Regions from separate parts of the Gilvimarinus sp. DA14 genome, predicted to be linked through region 1. Evidence: predicted binding sites of a transcription regulator. Region 1 holds the regulator's gene; each other region holds the start of a gene.

Region 1 (6,911 bases):
AGGCGTTGGGCCTTTCTGCCCGGCCAGAGTCAATAGACGTTCGTGCAGTTTTTGCGTTAACCCAATGGAGTTGCGCGAAACTTCGGCAAAGTCTTTGGGAATAAAATCCAAAGCACCGGCGGCAAGGGCATCCAAGGTTATTCTTGCGCCCTCATACGTAAGCGACGAAAACATCAGTATCGGTGTCGGATTGTCCGCCATAATGTGCCTTACAGCGGTCACACCATCCATCACCGGCATTTCAAAATCCATGGTGATGATGTCTGGCTTCAGTTGTTTGGCTTTTTCAACACCTTCGCGACCGTTGCTGGCCACGCCAATCACTTGCAGGTTCGCATTCTGACCGATTATTTCTTTTAAGCGGGTCTGAAAAAAGTGCGAATCATCGACAATTAGGACCCGTACGGGCATGTCTGCTCTCCAATTATTTTATGGCGTTTTCTACGCCCCCGCCGAATAATGTTTTAGCAAACTGGGCACATCCAGTATGAGCGCAATTGTGCCATCACCGGTGATGGTAGCACCTGCCATGCCCGGCGTGCCTTGCAACATTTTACCCAGCGGCTTAATGACCACCTCTTCTTGCCCGATAAGCTGGTCTACGACGAATCCCACCCGGCGGGTCCCCACAGAGACAATAACCACATGCCCTTCCTGCATGGATTTTGCCGAGACATACTCACCGGCAACAAGCCAGTTTTTCAAATAGAAAATGGGGATCGCCTGATCACGCACGGCAACACATTCTTGACCATCTACGATATGAGTTTTCCGCAAATCCATATGGAAAATTTCGTTGACACTCACCAACGGCAAGGCAAATGTCTGACGCGCCAACATAATCATCAGGGTTGGCATAATCGCCAGAGTCAAAGGTACTTTAATGTTAAATCGCGTTCCTTCTCCCATGGTTGATTGTATTTCTATGGAACCATTGAGCTGAGTAATCTTGGTTTTCACCACATCCATGCCTACCCCGCGACCGGAGACATCGGAGATTTCTTTCTTGGTAGAAAAACCCGGCGCGAAAATTAAATCGAAGGCTTCGCTATCCGAAAAGCGCTGCACCGTATCTTCATCAAACAACCCTTTGTCGACGGCAATCTGACGCAACTTGTCGGGATCCATACCGGCGCCGTCGTCAGTGATAGACAAAAGTATATGATCGCCCTCTTGTTCCGCAGCAAGCACCACCCGGCCCTGACGAGGTTTGCCGTTGGCCTCGCGCACCTCTGGCAACTCAATGCCATGATCCACCGAGTTGCGCACCAAATGCACCAGTGGGTCGGCAAGCGCTTCGACTAAGTTTTTATCCAGATCTGTCTCTTCACCCACCAGCTCAAGGTTGATGTCTTTTTTCAGGTTGCGCGCCAAATCCCTGACTACGCGAGGAAAGCGACCGAATACTTTTTTAATCGGTTGCATCCGGGTTTTCATTACAGAGGTTTGTAAATCAGCGGTTACTACATCCAAGTTGCCGACGGCCTTGCTGAGCGCTTCATTTTGCGCACTGTCACCCAGGCGCACCAGGCGATTGCGCACCAACACCAGCTCGCCCACCATATTCATGATTTCATCCAGGCGCTGAGTATCAACCCGCACCGTGGCCTCCACCTGAGGTCCCGCTTCGCGCTCAGCGCGCGGCTTTGCCGCAGCGGCAGAAGCTGCCTGAGGTGCGGACGATGGCTTTGGCTGCGCCGCGGGTGAGGCTTCTGCACTTGCCGCCTTTGGGCTCTGCGCTAACGACTCGCTGGGTTCGGATGCGGCGGGAGCACTAGCGGTGGCCTCACCCTGAACACTGGGCCCTTTACCTTTACCATGGAGTTGATCCAGCAGCGCTTCGAATTCGTCGTCGGAGATATTGTCCTGATCAGCTTTTGTGTCAGCCGCAGCTGGCTCGCTTGGCTTTGCCACGGCGCCGGCCGGACCTTTGCCCGCACCGTGTAATTCGTCGAGTAAAGCTTCAAATTCATCGTCACTGATGTCGTCGCTGGCATTTGTCCCAGCAGCAGGCGGAGCGCTCTTTCCGGGTGCCTTACCTTCACCGTGAATCTGATCCAGCAAAGCTTCAAATTCATCTTCCGAAATGTCATCGCCAGCGCCGGAGGCCGGCTCACCGGTGTTTGCACCAGGCGAGAGCGCATCCAGCAAATCGTTAAATTCCTGATCAGTAATATCACTGCCGCCGCGAACTGTAGCAGGCTCAGTTTCAGGGGACGCTTGTGGCTCAGGCGCGGGGGGAGATTCAGCCGCTGGCTGTGGGGTCGCCTGCAGATCTTCACAGGCCACCAGGCGTTCAAGGGTGTGAATTAATTCAGGCTCGGGGGGGGAGATGGGCTCGCGATGAGACACTTGATCGAACTGCTGGTTAACAACATCCAAAGCCTGGAGTACGACATCCATCAACTCTGGGGTTACTTGTCGCTTGCCATTGCGCAGAATATCAAACAAATTTTCAGTGACATGGCAGCACTCAACCATGGCCGTAAGCTGAAGAAAGCCCGCACCGCCTTTTACTGTGTGAAAGCCGCGAAAAATAGCATTAAGAAGATCTTTATCTTCGGGCCGGCGTTCCAGCTCCACCAGCTGCTCGGAGAGATTTTCAAGAATCTCACCGGCCTCGACCAGAAAATCCTGGAGAATATCTTCATCATCACCGAAACCCATGCACTATTCCTCTAAAAACCGAGACTGGAAAGCAAGTCGTCTACTTCGTCCTGATTGGAGACTACATCGGCTTTATCCGCATTAATCTGCGGGCCTTCGCCGCTGCTTTTATTGTCGACAACCTTTGTCTTTCCTTCTTTATCGGCCTCAAGGTGCAAACCTGTAATTTCTTCAACCTGCCCAGCAATTCTCACCAGGCTGACCAGATCTTGTTCGACCTCTTCTATCAGCCCCATGACACGCTTCAGTACCTGCCCGGTTAAATCCTGAAAACCTTGCTCGAGAATAATTTCCTGCAGATTGTGCCCTAGGGTTTCGGTGCCGCTTTCCATTTGCCCGAGAAAATCATCCATACGGGTGTACAGACTGCGAAACTCTTCCGCACTCATCTCACCGCTTTGTAGACGAGACCATTCACCGCGCAGAGCATTAGCCTCTTGCCCAAGGTTCATAGCGATAGGAGCAGCCTCCTCGACCATGTCCATGGTTTTGTCAGCGGCTTTTTGTGTTAAGTCGATAACGTATTTAAGTCGATCGGTGGCATCGCGAATTTCTGAGCGCTCTATATCCGGCGGCTCTTTGCTTAAATCCCCATCCACGTTGAAGTTGACAATGGCATTGTGCAAACCACGAGTCAGCCGCCCTACTGACTGATACAGATGCTTATCGCGAGACTCCATAATGGCCTGGATTAGCCGGGAGGCCTCGTCAAAGTCATCGCCCTGTAGCTTTTCCACCAGCAAGCTGGCACTTTCTTGCAGCTCTTTGACAAACAGGCTGTTGTCTTGCTCTTGAATCTCAGAAGTCATGGCCGTGCCTTGTTGTTATGGTTGGATCAACCCACCCGTTCGAATATTTTCTCGATCTTTTCTTTTAGTGCGGCCGCGGTAAAAGGCTTCACCACATAGCCGTTCACGCCTGCTTGGGCGGCCTCGACAATCTGGTCCCTTTTTGCTTCTGCGGTCACCATTAATACCGGCAAAGAGGCAAGCTTTTCATCCGCTCGCACCGCTTTGAGAAGATCAATACCGCTCATGCCCGGCATGTTCCAATCCGTGACCAAAAAATCAAATCCACCGCTTTTCAGCATAGGCAGTGCAGTGACGCCGTCGTCTGCCTCGTGGGTGTTGGTGAAGCCCAAATCTCGTAACAGGTTTTTAATAATCCGTCGCATTGTCGAAAAATCGTCGACAATGAGAATTTTCATGTTCTTATCCAATGCTGCCTCCGTCTCACCCGGGCGGGAAGTTGGGTTAGTGTTAAGTCTAGTAACTGGCCAGGGCGAGTCCAGCGCCATGGCACAATTTTCTTCTATTTGCTGTTATCGGCTGAAAAGTACTGGGATTTAGCTCAGCGGTCAATCTTCTGTTCGCCAATCGGCCATGCGAGCGCGTAGCCGGCTAGCGGCTTGAGAGTGAATTTGACTTACCCGCGACTCGCTAACGCCCAAAATTTGACCAATCTCTTTCAGGTTAAGCTCTTCGTCATAATACAGAGCCAATACCATTTTCTCTCGCTCTGGCAGCTGGGTGATTGCCTCGGCGAGGGATTGCTTAAGGCTATCTCGGGCGACCCCCTCCTGGGGATTTATAAAATCGCTCCCTTCCCCGGCGAGTGAAGCGCTGGCATCATCAGCAAACGTTTCTTCGTAGCTAAACAGACGGCTGGAGTTGGCGTCGCGAAGCATCGCATGGTATTCGTCGAGCTCCACCTCCAGCTCGGCAGCCACCTCAGCGTCTTCAGCATCGCGCCCCTCGCGCGCCTCGACCTTGGCGATGGCATCGCTGACCCTGCGGGCATTGCGGTGTACCGAGCGCGGCGCCCAATCGCCACGTCGCATTTCGTCCACAATGGCGCCGCGGATTCGAATACCGGCATAGGTTTCAAAGCTCGCGCCTTTGGCGCCATCATACTTTTGCGAGGCTTCTAACAAGCCGATCATTCCAGCTTGAATCAAATCATCCACCTGTACGCTGGCGGGCATTTTTAACATCATATGATGGGCAATACGCTTAACCAAACCGGCGTATTCCTCGACTTGTATGTCATTGCCCTGCACTCGCGCTTCACTGTACATAGCTAACCCACTTGCCGCGTTCACCTGTCAATACTCCGAAACCGCCGCCTGTAGCAGCCGCTCGACAAAAAACTCTAATCGCCCGGTTGGTGCCGAGGGCAACGGCCAGGCGTCTACCTTGTTTGCCAGCTCCCGCAACGCCTGTGAGGCTTTGCAATTAGGGGCAAATTCAAGCAGCGCTTGGCGGCGCTGCACAGCCTTACGAACTGACTCGTCAAAAGGGATTTGGCCTACATATTGTAAGGTAACATCGAGAAACCGCTCGCACACAGTGTTGAGCTTGCTGAACATCTGCTGCCCCTCGGCACTGGTGCGCGTCATATTTGCTACCACCCGAAAACGCTGCAGGTCATACTCTTTATTTAACAGCTTTATCAGCGCGTAGGCGTCGGTAATCGAAGAGGGTTCATCGCATACCACCACAAGGGTTTCGTTGGCCGCACGCACAAAGCTGAGCACGGTATCGGAAATACCGGCTGCCGTATCAATCACTAATATGTCCACCTGATCACTCAGGTCACTGAACGCGCTGATCAACCCCGCGTGCTCCTGTGCGCTCAGCTCAGCCATGCGCTGCACGCCCGAGGCAGCAGGAACTATTTTAATACCCCCGGGTCCTGTCATAAGTACTTCTTGCAAAGAGCGCTCACCGGCTAACACATCAGCCAGGGTATATTGTGGCGATAAGCCCAGCAGCACATCGATATTGGCCAGCCCCAAGTCGGCGTCCATCAATACCACCCGACGACGCAATTGCGCTAAGGCAATGCTGAGATTAACGGAAATATTGCTTTTCCCTACGCCCCCCTTTCCTCCAGAGACTGCAATTACCTGTACGGGGCGACTTTGGCTCATTCGTATTCTCTCTTAGTAGTCTGTGCGTAACCCGATGGAACAACTTTAAGCGAGCTAACCATTAACGGCCTGCCGGCTACTGCTCTGCTGTATCAGCTGAGCGGCTTTGCTGATTAACTTGTGGCCGCGTGCCTGTTCAATATCGTAAGGCACTTCTTGCCCATCGCAAGTATAGGCTATTGGCAGCCTCGCTTGCATAGCGCAATCCACCGCTTCCCCCAAGCTAGCAGCTTCATCTAGCTTTGTAATAATACAGGCCGTCAGTGCCGCCGTCTGATAGGAGTGCAAAGCCGCTTTTAAGACCTGAGCCTGACTGTTTGCAGGCAGCACTAAAAGACTTTGCACAGAGCGAATATTCGCGAGCTCTTGCATACCGGTTTTGAGTGCGGGATCCCCCGCACGAAGACCAGCGGTATCAATCAACACCAACTCACAATTGCGCAGGCTTCGCAATACTGCAGACAGGCTATTGTTTTCATCCACTACCCGCAGCGGCACCTGAAGAATACGGGCAATGGAACGCAATTGGTCCTGCCCGCCTAAACGCTGGGTATCATTGGTGACCAGCGCGACTTTGTCAGCGCCATGCTCCATCACATACCGCGCCGCTAACTTGGCTACAGTAGTGGTTTTGCCGGCACCTGTCGGCCCCACAAAGGCAAACACGCCACCGTTTGCGGTAATGTCTTCATCCATAACCGGAATAGCATGCGCCAGCCTTGCCATCGCCTCAGGCCAAGCTTTAGCCAGCATGCGGTTATTCAGAGGGCGGCGCAGGGTGGCATCAGCGACTTTGGCCGAAAACCCCATGCGTTCCAAGCGCTGCCCGATGGCGCTGGTTTGCTTACTGCCCGGGCCACGGGCAGCCGCACCCAGACGCCCTAACTGCTCTTCGAGAATCAGACGCATCTGAGCAATCTCTTCGTGCAGAAGTTCGATGTCATCGCTGCTTTTGCTCTGCGCCAAGGGCTCGGCCAGTCCATATCGTTCAGCGGCTGTCTGAGCAGTGCGAGGCCGGTCAGCTTCGGGAGCGGCGGTCGGAAGTGAGGTTGGCGTTTGCGCTACGGCAGAACGCACCCGGATGCCCGCATTCACCACCTGATCTTTGCGCAAATATTCATCGGCCGATGCTTCGGCCAGCTCGCGCGCAGCCAAGCGCTGGCTGGCAAGCTCGATCTGCGCGGCAATATCTCGCCCGGTTTGCACCGGCGCTGGACTTTCACTCGGCGGCGCACTGCTGGGCGCAGATTCAACTTCAGGCGTAGGTTTGGGTTCAGTAAAAGTGGAGCCTGCCACGCTGGTTAGCAGTTCC
Region 2 (6,911 bases), 850 kb from region 1:
CCAAAAGCGGCAAGTGTTTTACTCGTTGGTAGTGCATTGCCAGCTGCAAGCAATGAGCTAGAGGCAACTTTTGAATATCCGCACTCAAGGCAATACCCATTGCACGGTTACCCTCATAAATAAATTCGCCGGGATAAACTTCGCGGAAGGTTTCTATCAACTTTGTTTGGCAATGGAACAACACTTTGACCTGCTGCGGCGTTTGTTCTTTCCAATCAATACGAATGGCCGTACCGCCTTTTACCAGATAACTCGCTTCGCCCCATTTTAGCGATTCGTCCACCGCCGCAAGCTTATGTTCAACAGCCAGAGAAAATATAAGTGAGCGAATAGCCAGTAACTGAGTTCGGGCCGCTTGGGGGTAAGCATTAAAAACAGCCGCAATTTGTGCAGGTAAACTTGGCGACACTATTTTGTTCCTTTGCCGCTCTCGCGAGCCTTTAAGCAGCTCGCGAGAGCGGCAGATAGTTGTTACACGCCAAGGTTTGGCAGAACAAACGATTTGCTATTGGGGTGCAAGCGAATCCACAAACCAGGGTTCTCGTTTAGCTGCTGCAGGGCTTCACTTTTGTTATCGCTTAAGCGTGTGTTGAGCACCTTTGCGTAGGTTTTGACTTTCGCCGGCGCCGAGTCGGCATCGACCACCGACTGTACCACCTTTTTGGCCTGCAAAATGGCGGCGGGACCCAGGGTGAGAATATATTGAGCAGCGCGACACTCGGCCTCGTCAGCGGCATTCACTTCACTTCCGCCGGCCTTAAATTTACTGATGTGATGCTCCAGAATACTGCTGGAGATAGGAATTATTCCCGCTACATGATGCTGCTGGGCGCCGGAGTAAGGCTTAATATAAGCCAGATGCGACGCTTGATTTTCTTCCGGCCCGTGACCAATAAAGAAAATATCCAGGCCACCCAGAGATTCCAGTTTTTGCAGGTACTCAACCAAACCGGCTTCAAGGTCAGCGGCATCGGTGCGCATAGGGGTAAAACTTTTAATTTTATGGAAAAATTCGTCGCCCAGAATACGCTCAAAATCTCGCACAAAGCTAAAACAGTTGCCCATACTCATGGGGGCCAGTGCATCCTGGGTAAACACATTGAGACGTGCCAAAAGCTCATCGCGCTCGCCCGAGCGCGCCAGCTTACCCAAAAGCCGGTGCAATTGCTGGGCGCCGCGCCCGCCCAACAGGGCGATATTGATATCCCCTTCTTTGCTGGCGGCGGTGTCAAGCAGTTCGTTCAGCATTGCCTTGCCAACGTCGGCCTCCGTTTCCAGCACAGTGGGTTTAATACCACAGTCGTGTATCGTCACCTCTGTCTCGCCGGGCAGCGATAACCAGCTATTGCCATTGGCTTCGTCTTTAATTAACTGAGTCGAGTTAGTGCTCATGAGTATTCCTGTTCCACATAGGGTAAATATCAATTAAGTGGCTCTGCGCTGCAGATGGCTCTAGCCCCCGTGGTCGACAGCCAATGGCTCGCCACAGAGGAAACAGCTTTACAGTGATTATCGAATTATAGTGGGGCTAAACGTTAACCGAGGGCGGTGAGAGAAACAAGGCCCGAGCGGGCCTTTGAGAGTATTACAGCGTCCGTTTGAACTCGCTTACAGCATCTACTACCTGGCGCGCACTGGACTGAATTTCATTCATCATGCTGCCGGATTCACTAGAAAGCTGTAGAGCCCGCTCAGCATCGGCGAGACTGGATTCGATTAACGATACTGATTTTTTGGTGAGCTGCTTGTTCTCTGAAACCACTTCAATAATCTGCTCGGTGGCGGCACTGGTTCTTGAGGCCAGCTGCCTTACTTCATCGGCCACCACCGAAAACCCACGCCCCTGTTCGCCCGCGCGCGCCGCCTCAATGGCGGCGTTCAGGGCCAGAAGGTTGGTTTGATCAGCAATGCCCTTGATGCTATCGACCAGCGCCGACACCCTTTCCGATTGGGTGTCCAGCTCGTTAATGCCTTGACTGGCGTCTTGCATCAGCGCAGACAATCCCTTCATGGTTTCGACGGTCGAGTTGATAACCTTGAGGCCCTCTGTGCTATCAGCATCGGTTTTCTGCGATATTTCATAGGCAATGTTGGAGGTTTCGGAAATGGCCGCTTCGCGCTTCATTTGCTCGGTAATATCCGTGGCAAACTTGACCACCTTGTAGTATTTACCGGTCTCGTCGCGAATGGGGTTATAGCTTGCTTCCAACCAGATAATATTGCCGTCACGCCCGACCCGCTGAAACCGATCCGAAACGAATTCACCACGGCCCAGTCGCTGCCAAAAATCTCTGTACTCTTGGGATTCAGCCGTTTCTCGGGTACAAAACAATCTATGGTGTTTACCGACAATATCGCCCTTGCTATAGCCAACGCAGCGCAGAAAGTTGTCATTGGCATTAAGAATAATGCCGTCCAGGGTAAATTCGATCACCGCTGAGGAACGAGTTAACGCCTGCATCATGTCCTGCGTTTCTCGGGATTCAGAAATAGTGCGAGTCAACTCGGTGGAGTAAGTCACAAGTTCAGTGGGTTCACCCGATGTTTTCACCCTAGGCTGGAAAATACTGCGCAGCCACGCCTCGGCGCCGTTTTTCTTTACCAGCTGGACGGCGCCATGCCAGTGCCGCCCCTGGGCAATGGAATCAAGCATGCGGCGGCAGTGCTCTTTATCCACAGATGAAGGCACCAACAAATCTTGAAACTGTCTGCCCACCAGTTCGTTTTTGCCATAGCCCGTGCAGTCGCAAAAGTTTTCATTCACTCCGGCAATGACTCCTCTGGCATCCAGCCAAAAGCTGATCATCTCTTGCTGTAGGTCGTTTTGAATATCCGAGAATATCTGTAGCTCTTGCTCTAGCTGCGCAATACGGGCACTAAGCTCTTTGTTCTTGAAAAACATAAGGTCCACTCTCGATCTAATTATTAGGGCTGGGTCACCCACACCAACAAAAGGCGCCCCTTCCTGCTCCATTGGAATAAGCTGCTCATCCAGTATAGACAGCAAAACCCATTAGTCGCTGATCTGGCCGAGAACTTTTTTTGCCAATAACTCGACGATACCGGCACAACGTATCTGCAGCTACTTGCTAACCTATCGGCCAATAACTACCAGACTTTACGGTTTAAAGAGACGGGATTAAACGTTGGGTTTACGGATGCAGAGCCCCGCCGATACAGCGCAAAGCGGGCGCTGTATCGGGGTAGCTAGTAGAAAGGCTTACCACAACAGTCAGCGGTAAAAATTACCTGCGCCGCCTATAGCCCATTCAGTACCCCACGAGGGCAACCACTCGCGGCCAGTGGGGCCAGGTTCGCCCGGGTCAGCGTCGCGTAGCTGAGCATTTAACCGTACGCCATCCCAACTGCCGCCGTGAATGCCATCCAGCACCTGCTGCGGAATAAATATTTCGGCGCTGTACCCCTTTGCCGTAATGCTCGAGGCATAGTCAACCCCAGCCGGCAGTTCAGGATCACCGCGCAGCTCGGCCGCTATGGCGTCTGACGGTGCCAACAGCGCCAGGGTCAGCTCACCGGGCACGCGGTTATCATAGGTTTGTTTGATGCTGCGGCGCGCCTTGGTGCGAGCATCAATGGTAAAAAAGGCAAAGTCCTGCTTAGGGATCACGCCATCGTCGCTGCGCTGCAGATGATCATCAGTTACCTCCAGCGCCAGTGCCAGGCCGTTATCAAACCGAGCAGCTGCCCAGCGAAAGCTGGCGTCGGCATCGCCACTGAACCCCTGGGTATTAAAAAAGGCGCCCTCGGCATTAACGTGAAAACTGCGGCTTGACCACTCTTTCAGATCGCCATCCAGAGTAAGCTTGCGCAGCTTTTTCAATGGCCGTTCACGGGCGATTGCCAGCTGCTCTGCGCCTGTATATTCAATGGCTTCCCCGTCAAGCTGATAACTCAGGGTCCAATCAACGACCACGACATTGCGATCATCGCTAAGCGTGCGCGGCGACGCGATGGCGATAGCCGGGGTGACAATTTCATTGGGCGGCACCTGTATGTTCAGCGTTTTCTCACCGGTCAATGCCACATCCCCCAAAGAGCGGTAGCGAGCGCTAAACTGGTAAGGCAGGTCGGAATCGTTTTTAAGGCGCAGCCTGGCTTCGCCTTGTTTAAATTTGTCACGATACAATATGGCCGGCAGCGACAAACGCCCCTTGTCGATCATATCCGTTTGCAGGTCTCGCATTTCGGCGGTGCGCACATCTTCACCCCAGATTCCGTCCAGCATCATATTGGCGATGATCGGTCCGTCGTTGGCCATGGTGACCCACACTACATGATCAAATTCGCCAAAACGGGTGCCGCGGCCACTGGTAATGCCGCCGGTGGTCGCGAGAGTGAAATATTTTTGCCCGTGGCGTTTATCTTTGACATAACGATGATGATGGCCGGCAAACACCGTGTACTTACGATCGCTAAGCAATGCTTCTATGTCGCCCCACCGATCTTTATCATCCCGATCCCACAGAGGTGAGTGGGTAAAAATCAGTGTCCACTTGGGCTCGGGATTATCCTTTAGCGTTTTACTCAGCCAGTCGATTTGCTGCTGCGAAAAAGTATGGGTTTTGCCTCCATCGTTAGAGTTGAGCATAACAAACAGCACATCGCGGTAAACAAAATGGTAGTAGCTGTCACCGTAACGCTCTTGCCATACTTCTGCCATCACACTATTGGTGTAGTCGTGATTACCGGCGAGGTAAAAGAACGGCATGTCCAGCCTTTTTACCATCGCATCAAACTCGTTCCACTCGGACTCAAGCTGGGCACGTTCTTCGGTGTAGCCTTCAATCAAATCGCCAACGCTCACCACAAACTCGGGCTGTAATAAGTTCAACTTATCTACGGCTTGAGAAAAGACCCCGGGGCGCAAACCACCGGTGCGGTCAGTGACAATGGCAAACTGAAAAGCCTGCGGATCATTGTTAAATTTAAGATGCGTCCAGGGGGTCGCCGCAGCGGCGCCGTCGATAATAATCCCCTGGGATTGCTCGTGAGAATGTTGATGATCCGAGTGAGCCCAAGTAGGCAGCGAACCAATTGCCGCCACAGCGGCGACCACAAAACGCACTAACACCAAACGCATAGTCTTTCCCTTGCCGGTTGCTTTGGCCGCAGTTTAATCACGGGAATGTGACAGTGTCTATCCAGCGAAATAAATCAGTTTGTCGCAGCTTGCCCTGCTCCGACTCCATCGATATCTATGGCGCAATCGCAGGTTTTATTCATAGCCAGCCTTTTATTATCCCTTAGCACGCAATAACTCCACAGTCTGCTTGCGCCCTCAGCTCGGCTCGCGATGTGCCCGCACCAGAGCGGCGGGAGTGGTTCCGTAGGCTCGCTTAAAAGCGCTGACAAAGTTTGAAGGATGATCGTACCCGGCAAGATAAGCCGCCTGCTGTAAACTCATTCCCTTTAATAACAGAGCGCGGCGCGCCCGTTCTAGACGCTGACTTCGCACATACTCCATAACCGTGACACCGCACAGCTGCTTAAAGCGCCGTTGCAGGGTACTAACGCTCATACCGAGGCTACAGGCTATGCCAGCCAGATCGCACTGCCCCTCCAAATAAGGTGCCACCAGTTGACGCATTTGCACATCTGAATGCGCCGACAACTCGGGCGATAGCGTCTGAACGGTATCCTCGCTAGCGCGCAACACCCGGCCGATTAACTGCAGTGCAAGAGCTTCAATCGCAATGGTCGAGCTCTCTTGGGTCTCACTCAAAGCGCGCAGCTTTCGGGCAAGGCGAGTCTGTTCAGCATCCGCAGACCAAAGCCGGACGGCCCCTTGCAGTACACGATCGGTTTGCGCAGCCCCCAGGCGCTCTTTTAACCACTGCCGCGACACACTGACATTGACTTTGCATACCTGAGCTCCGGCCGTTAGAAAGCGGGTGAAGGGTTCCGCCTTGGGCAACGCAAGCACCACGCCCATCGGCCCGGGCGCAGCACTGCAACGGTAGTGCTTAGTGCCCAGAGCAAAGCTCACCTGCCCCTTTAGCAAAATATTAACGCTGAGGCCTGCCGGGCATTCTCCACTGCTGCGGCTGTCGCTTAATTCGGTGGCATCCACGCAGTGCACGGACACGTCGTTACCGATGCGATAGAAACGCAGGTGGCCCTCCAGAAGCGGCTCATCCGGCGCACTGTCGATACTATGGTCGGGGCTGCAGGGGCGGACCCTCCGGTGCAGTTCGCTAGCGCTCAGCCGTGGGGCGGCCGCAGACCCATGGTGACTATTTCTCATAATAGCTTGACGATTTTGCAGGCTGTTTTGGTCGGTCGTCCACTGTATCATAAATAAGAATGATTCTAATAAAGATAAACCTTCGATGGCGAAATTCATTCGCAACCGAGGTTTTTTTATATTCACAACAAACGGATACGGGAAAGGCATGAAAAAGACATTCTGCGCCGCAACAGCACTGCTGGCGGCGGCATCAAACAGCTGGGCACAAAACAGCACCGAACAGCCGAAAATCGAAGAACTGGTCGTTTGGGGCACTGAAGTTCGTGCCTCATCAGTTCATATGAGCACTGCCGATATTGAAATGCGTCAGGCAGACCACATCAGTGACCTGTTGCGTACCATTCCCGGCGTGGATGTAGGCGGCGCGCATTCGATGAACCAGCGCATCACCATCCGCAGCATGGACGACAAAGACCTGCGTATCAGCATTGATGGCGCCAACCAAAACACTTATATGTACCACCATATGGGCAATCTGCAGATTCACGCGGATATCCTCAAGTCCGTCGATATCGACGTGGGTACCAATTCGGTCATTAACGGCGGTCTGGGCGGCGCCGTACGTTTCGAAACCAAAGAAGCGAAAGACATGCTGAGCGATGGCGAGCGCTTTGGCGGCCGGGTTTCTGCCACCTATGGCGAC
Region 3 (6,911 bases), 810 kb from region 1:
ACTTATCTACACTATCCACGCCGACCAGTTGGCGAGCCATAACCCGGCGCACTAAAGGCCGTAAAATAAAACCTAAGGGGCCCGCCAAGCGCGGAAACTTTAGCCGCGCTACGGCATCGGCAAGTTCCGGATCGGCCAGAATTCTGTCCAGCACGGGGCGCACTTCATCATCGTTATAGGGTCGGATATCGTCGAAATCGGTCATGAGCTTGGTCGTAGATTGTTAAACCACACAATAAATAGGGATTGCCACTGGCGCCGGTAGGCGGGCGAGGCCCGAAACAGGCGCACAACATACCCAAAAGAGGTGCAAAATGCCACTCACAGCCCCCATAAACTGTCCCTGCGGCTCGGGCAATGCCACCGCAGATTGTTGCGGCCCACTTATCTTTGAAGGTCAGAGCGCCCCCACCGCCGAGCGCTTGATGCGCTCGCGATACACCGCCCATGTAGTACAAGCGATTGACTACCTATGGCAAACCTGGAGTGTGTCCAGTCGCAACCGCACATCCAAAGAGGCGATTGACGACTGGGCCCGCAGCTGCCATTGGCTGGGGCTGGATATACTCGCCTGCGAAGGCGGTGGTGCCGACGACGACACTGGCACAGTGACCTTCAGTGCCCGCTACCAGCTGGGCCAGCAGACTCACCACCATCTGGAAAAATCCTTGTTCCGGCGCGAGAGCGGCCACTGGCGTTATATCGATCATTGCGGTTAAATCGATAATGCGTCGAAAATGACGGTAAAACTGTGACCCATAATGATGTTTTTCGCGCCAACAATCGGTAAACTTCGGTTTTGCCCGTTGCCCGAGTCCACCCATGAAAATATTGCTGGTTGAAGACAGCGCCACCCTGCGCCACGCCATGAGCCAATACGTGCTTGATGCCGGGCATAGTCCCCTGCTCGCCGAAAGCGGCGAGCAGGCGTTGCAGCTGCTGGAAGACACACCGGTAGATATGATCATTATGGATGTGGAAATGCCGGGGCTGAACGGCTTTGAAACCACGGCGTTAATTCGCGAGTGGCTGGGCAGCCACTGGATCCCGATCATATTCGTCACCGGCATGAGTGAAGACGACGACTACCGTCAAGGTATCGAAGCCGGTGGGGACGATTATCTGATCAAGCCGGTCAGTAAAATGATCATTACGGCAAAAATTCGCGCCATGGAGCGCATTGCCGATATGCGGGACCAGCTCAACCGCCTTAATAACGAGCTGGAAGCACTGAGTCAGCTGGATAGCCTTACCCAGGTGCTCAATCGCCGCACCTTTAACGAGCAGGCAGAACAGCAATGGTTATTAGCCGGACGCAAGCAAACCCACACTTGCGCGCTGATGATCGATGTCGACCACTTCAAACTCTACAACGATCACTATGGCCATCCCGCAGGCGATGCCTGCCTGAAAGAAGTTACGGCGGCCATCAAAGGTTGCCTCAATCGCCCCTACGACCTCCTCGGCCGCTACGGCGGCGAAGAGTTCGTAGTGCTGCTACCAGAAACCGATGCGGCCGGGGCCGAGAGGGTGTGCAGCAGCATTAAGCAGGCCGTGGCCGATTTAGCCCTGCCTCACAAGGTTTCTCCGGTGGAGCCTATTGTCACCGTATCCATTGGCGCCGCCTGCTGCCTGCAACCACGCAGCTGCAACTTAGAGGAGGTAATTAAAGCCGCCGACCGGGCGCTCTATCGCGCTAAGCACACCGGGCGCAACCAATATGCCCTGGAAGAAATGACCGCCCACCGCACGGTAATCATCGCCCACAGTGATGAAGATGTACTGCAAGAGGCCAGCGCCTGCCTGCGCCCCATTTACAACCTGATCACGGCCGAAAGTGCCGAAGAAACACTGGAGCTAGCGGTTAATATCCGCCCCGACTTAATCATTCTCTGCCCCACCCTAGTCACCCAGGACGGCGCTTATCTGGCCGACACTTTGGCAGAGTTGGAGCGCACCGCGCCCATTGCCCAACTGTATCTCGGGCACGTCGCCGAACCGCCCCCGGCGGCCAGACCCAGTGTGGACTTACCCCTGAACTGCGAAGATTTACAGAAGATGGCCGGCCAGCTGTTGGGGCACTAGCACCCCAACGCTGCCACTAAACGCTTTGCTGCTAGCGACCAAGCGCTTTGCGGCTAAAGGGTACGCAGAGAGTTATACCAGTTTACATCGCGGGCGTATTTATCCACCTGATCCACTACATCCAACACCAGGGCAAACAGCGCCATGCGCACCAGCACACCGTTATCCGCCTGGCGGAAAATCGCCAGATTAGGATTTTGGTTTAAATCGTTGTCCAGCTCATTGGCGTCGGCCCGTGAATCGCGCGGCAGCGGATGCATAATTACGGTGTTGGGTTCGCAGTACTGGGTGTAAATAGACTGGTTTAAGCGGAAGCGGCCGCGGTACATATCCGCCTCCTCTTTGGTGGCAAAGCGCTCTTCCTGAATGCGAGTGGAATAGGCGATATCGACGCTGGAGATACTCTGCGTCAGATCTTCCGTAACCACCACTGTATGACCTGCAAGGCGCATCTCCTCAACGATCGCCTCCGGCATGGCCAGCTCTGCAGGCGACACTAAAGTCACATGCACATTGGCGAAATGCCGCAGCAGCTTACACAGTGAGTGGACCGTGCGGCCGTACTTCAAGTCACCAATAAGTGCGATACGCAGGCCATCGATACCGCGATTTTTTGACGCCAGCTCTTTGCGAATGGTGTACAAGTCCAGCAGTGCCTGGCTCGGGTGCTCGTTCGCCCCGTCACCACCGTTCAACACAGGTACCCGGCTGGCCTCGGCAAACTCAGCCACTGACCCCTCCTGGGGGTGACGCATGCAGATTACATCGGAAAAGCCCGACAAAACCCGCGCGGTATCATACAGAGACTCCCCTTTGGCAATGGCCGAGCTTTCAAAACCCGTGGTTTCACGCACCTCGCCCCCCAGCAAGTTAAAGGCGCAGCCGAAGCTGATACGCGTGCGAGTACTGGGCTCGAAAAACATATTGCCCAAAATCGCGCCTTCTAACACCCGGGTCACCCGGCGGCGCAGCGCGTAGGGCGCCATGGCATCGGCCACCTGAAAAATATGTTCAATATCGGAGCGTTCAAACTGTTCCACGGAGAGGATATGAGAGCCGGTAAAAATCACGTGTCTTCCTTTGCCTGTTGAAGGAGGGGTCACTATTCTAGCGTCCCAACCAGTGCGGTGGAATCATTGCACAGGCAAGATCTGAAAATTTGCCCAGAACAGGCTTAAATAAAATCACGATCGACTTGATTGGCGTATAAAAACACTTTATAAAACCCGCAAACGGCCGATATAACACTATAGTGAATCAGTACCGACAATAAGGACAGCAAGTGCCCGATCACCCAGATACCTTATCCAAATACAGCGACGCGCTGACTGCCGAAAAAGTTCTGCAGTCCGGCTGTCTGCGCTGGAGTGCGCCGGTACTTTACCGCGATCCGTTTGAACTCAACCATCGCACCGCGCTGGCCTTTGAACCGCAAACACTGCTGAGTAATGTGATTCGTACCGCCTGCGGTATGATCTTCGCCCGCGAAGATCCGCGCGGCGCCTCACCATTGACTCAGGTCATTCGCCGCTGGCGGGATGAGGAACGCTTTGCCTCTCCTGAGGAGGCGGAAGAGGTGTTGCAGGAGCTGATGGCCCGCATGGTGGATCAGCGCCAAAACGAGCTGGACGAAATGATGAGCGACTGGCGCCGCTACACACGCAGCCTGCGTATTTGCAGTTTCTCCGCCAAAGCCGACAACCTGACCGCCTGGCAGTACTTTGCCGACAGCCACAAAGGGGCCGTATTGAAGTTTCAGTGCGGCGACAACACGTCGCTTGCCGCGCCGCAACAGGTGCAGTATCTGCCGGCGCGCCCGGAAATTACCAGCCTTAAAGAACAGCTAAACGTCATTCTTTACAACGAAAAGCTGCACAGCCAGGATTTTTTTGCCGAGAAATTTCTCTGCAAACAACCGGCGGCAAAGGGCGAACAGGAGTGGCGCTGCTTTTTTAATGTTGATGCCGCTACGGCGGCCAAGTCCACCGACGAGAATGACTGGTTCAGCGACCAACCATTTGCTGCGAACGAACTGCGAGCGGTTTATTTTGGCGCTTTTATGAGCACCGAAGACAAACAGCGACTACTGGCCTTACTCAAGCATCGCTACCCGGAAACCAAAGTATTCCAAGCCGAGGCTGTAGCGGGGAAATACGAAATAAGCTTTAATCGCCTCAAACACTGAAGACTCAGGCCTCATCTGGCGCTAATACCGACGCTGCGAGGCCAGCAAACCGAGCAGCAGCGCCAGCGACAAAAACACCACCGGCCAACTACCCCAGCGCATAAACGGTGTGTCGCCGTAGGCGGGATAAATAACACCGCTCAAAGTAGCGCTGACAAACTGACGGCTTTTTTCGACGACTCTCCCTTTGGGGTCGACAATCGCACTCACACCATTATTGGTGCTGCGCAACAGGTAACGTCCGGTCTCCAGTGCACGCATCTGCGCCATTTGCAGGTGCTGTAAAGGACCGATTGAGTCGGCAAACCAGGCATCATTACTTACGGTTAACAGCACATTGCGATGCCTGGCGCTCTCTGCCACCAGCGATGGGTAAACCACTTCATAGCACACACTGGGAGCAATGCTGACATCATTAATCAGCAGGCCCCGCTGATCATCCGGGCCGCGATGAATGTAAGAGGTAGGCAAATCAAAAAACTCTATAGTGCCGCGCAACCAATCTTCCAGGGGCACATATTCGCCGAAAGGCACCAGCCGACGCTTGTGGTATATACCCATGGCCTCACCAAAGCCTGTCACCGAGTTGTAATAGCGGCGGCGACTCAAATCGTCGTAAATAATCCCGGTAACAAGCCCGGTATTGGTATCCGCCGCCTGGCGGTTAACCCGATTGAGAAAATCCAGGGCGTTGTTGTAGGTGAGCGGCACCGCCGCTTCGGGCCAGATCAGCCAGTCGCTGTCCCAGTGAGGCTCACTCAAATCCATCAGGCGATCCAGGGTGGGCTGAGCGAATTTCGGGTTCCACTTTAACTCCTGCGCCACATTGGGCTGCACCATAGTCACACTGATGGGCTGGTCGCGATTCAGCTTGCTCCACTGTACGTTTTCAAGCTGCCAACCCACCAACCACAGCGCACACACCATAATGCTCGCCATCCACAGGTTGCCAGACGGGCGCATAAAAAAGCCCCAGGCGGCGAGGGTAGCGGCGCTAAAGGCGGTAATAAAACTGAGCCCGAGCACACCAAACAATGGGGCCCAGCCGGCCAGCGGCGTCTGCAAATGACCATAACCCAGGTAAAGCCAGGGGAAGCCGGTTAACAACCAGGAACGCAGCCATTCACCGAGCAGGTAACAGGCGGGAAACCCCAGCAAAATCCCCAAGCGGCCGTGCCCCATCAGTGAGCGGCAGATGACAAAGGGCACGGCAAAAATACCGGCCATAAAGAGCACAAAAAGCGCGGTTAGAAGCCCCGCCAGCCAGACCGATGCATTGCCAAACTGGTGAATGGCTACAAAAATCCACGACACCCCCACCCCGTAAAGCCCTAGGCCGAAAGCCAGCGCCACTATCCAGGCGCGACGGCTGGCGACTTTAAATAACAGTAGCGGAAAAACCGCAAGCCCCAGTAGGGCCAACGGCCAGAGATTAAAAGGCGCAAACGCCAGAGGCTGCAGGGCCCCGGCCAGCAGTGCCAGGGCGGCGGCGTTGTACCAGCGCAGGCGATTAAGTCCGCGACTGACAGTGCCGGTGATTATGGTCTCAGTGCCGATCAAGTGTTAAACGCACCAGATGAATTTGCCGATTATCGGCATAGAGAACGCGGAAGGTAAAGCCGTCTACCTCGGTAGTTTCATTGCGCTTAGGCAGGTGGCCAAAAGACTGCATCAAAATACCGCCGATGGTGTCAAAATCTTCATCCGACAGCCCGGCTTCGAAATAATCGTTGAAATCTTCGATCGGGGTCAGCGCTTTGATCACATAATCGGTATCGCTGACTTTTTTGATGTGCTCGTCGGAAATCTCTTCATCGGTTTCATCTTCAATTTCGCCGACGATCTCCTCGAGAATATCCTCAATAGTAATCAGACCAGAGATACCGCCGTACTCATCAATCACCAGCGCCATATGGTAGCGCTGCTCGCGGAATTCCCGCAGCAGCACATTAACGCGTTTACTTTCGGGCACGATATTGGCGGTGCGAATAATCTGCTCCAGGCTAAAATCGTTGTTGCCCTCCAGCATCATCCGCAGTAAGTCTTTGGCCAGTAATATGCCTTTAATATCGTCGATAGAATCGCCAATCACGGGAAAACGCGAGTGGCCAGACTCAATAATTTTGGGCAGAAAGTCTTTTGGTTTATCGTCAATTTTTACCGCGACGATTTGCGTGCGCGGGATCATGATTTCCCGCGCCTGCAGGCTGGACACGTCCAGTGCGCCTTCGATGATGCTGAGCGCCTCCTGGTCCAACAACTTGTTGTCGGCGGCGTCTTTTATAATTTCCAGTAGGTCGTCGCGGGATTTGGGCTCGCCGGAAAAGGCGTTGAGCACCCGATCCAACCAAGACTTCTCCTGTTTATCCTGGAGGCGCGACGCGCTGCTACTCGATGGGTCGTCCGTCATGGCACTGATGATTCCTGTGTCGTTGTCGTATAGGGGTTGCCCGCACCAGTGTCGGTGCCGGCTTCAGCATAGGGGGGGGCAAACCCCAGCCCGGTGATAATCTCGGTTTCCAGCGTTTCCATACGCTCGGCGTCAGTGTCGTCAATGTGGTCGTAACCTAGCAAATGCAAGGTACCGTGCACAAGCATATGAGCCCAGTGGGCCTTTAGGGTTTTGCCCTGTTCGCGAGCC

The links. Region 1 encodes FliA, which starts transcription of late flagellar genes. Its sites were predicted from a motif close to TAAAGTTATNNNNNNNNCGGCCGATANCC; they were not measured.
Region 2: a site for FliA is predicted at 3,093-3,121, ahead of NHM04_RS16675 (PAS domain-containing methyl-accepting chemotaxis protein). Genes of this name have one in related genera too.
Region 3: a site for FliA is predicted at 3,302-3,330, ahead of NHM04_RS06730 (DUF2971 domain-containing protein). Genes of this name have one in related genera too.

Annotation. Positions count from the first base shown of each region.
Region 1 is NZ_CP100350.1:708,258-715,168, forward strand. Features, by position in the region: gene NHM04_RS02945 (chemotaxis response regulator protein-glutamate methylesterase) at 1-411, opposite strand, end outside; gene NHM04_RS02950 (chemotaxis protein CheA) at 442-2,667, opposite strand; gene NHM04_RS02955 (protein phosphatase CheZ) at 2,679-3,476, opposite strand; gene cheY (chemotaxis response regulator CheY) at 3,503-3,886, opposite strand; gene NHM04_RS02965 (RNA polymerase sigma factor FliA) at 4,025-4,744, opposite strand; gene NHM04_RS02970 (MinD/ParA family protein) at 4,772-5,599, opposite strand; gene flhF (flagellar biosynthesis protein FlhF) at 5,654-6,911, opposite strand, start outside.
Region 2 is NZ_CP100350.1:3,810,572-3,817,482, reverse strand. Features, by position in the region: gene NHM04_RS16685 (DUF1801 domain-containing protein) at 1-409, opposite strand, end outside; gene NHM04_RS16680 (hypothetical protein) at 472-1,392, opposite strand; gene NHM04_RS16675 (PAS domain-containing methyl-accepting chemotaxis protein) at 1,586-2,902, opposite strand; gene NHM04_RS16670 (metallophosphoesterase) at 3,233-5,101, opposite strand; gene NHM04_RS16665 (helix-turn-helix transcriptional regulator) at 5,300-6,265, opposite strand; gene NHM04_RS16660 (TonB-dependent receptor domain-containing protein) at 6,414-6,911, shown strand, end outside.
Region 3 is NZ_CP100350.1:1,513,597-1,520,507, forward strand. Features, by position in the region: gene NHM04_RS06710 (1-acyl-sn-glycerol-3-phosphate acyltransferase) at 1-205, opposite strand, end outside; gene NHM04_RS06715 (YchJ family protein) at 315-719, shown strand; gene NHM04_RS06720 (diguanylate cyclase domain-containing protein) at 823-2,085, shown strand; gene NHM04_RS06725 (aspartate carbamoyltransferase) at 2,139-3,155, opposite strand; gene NHM04_RS06730 (DUF2971 domain-containing protein) at 3,368-4,270, shown strand; gene lnt (apolipoprotein N-acyltransferase) at 4,292-5,830, opposite strand; gene NHM04_RS06740 (HlyC/CorC family transporter) at 5,817-6,680, opposite strand; gene ybeY (rRNA maturation RNase YbeY) at 6,677-6,911, opposite strand, start outside.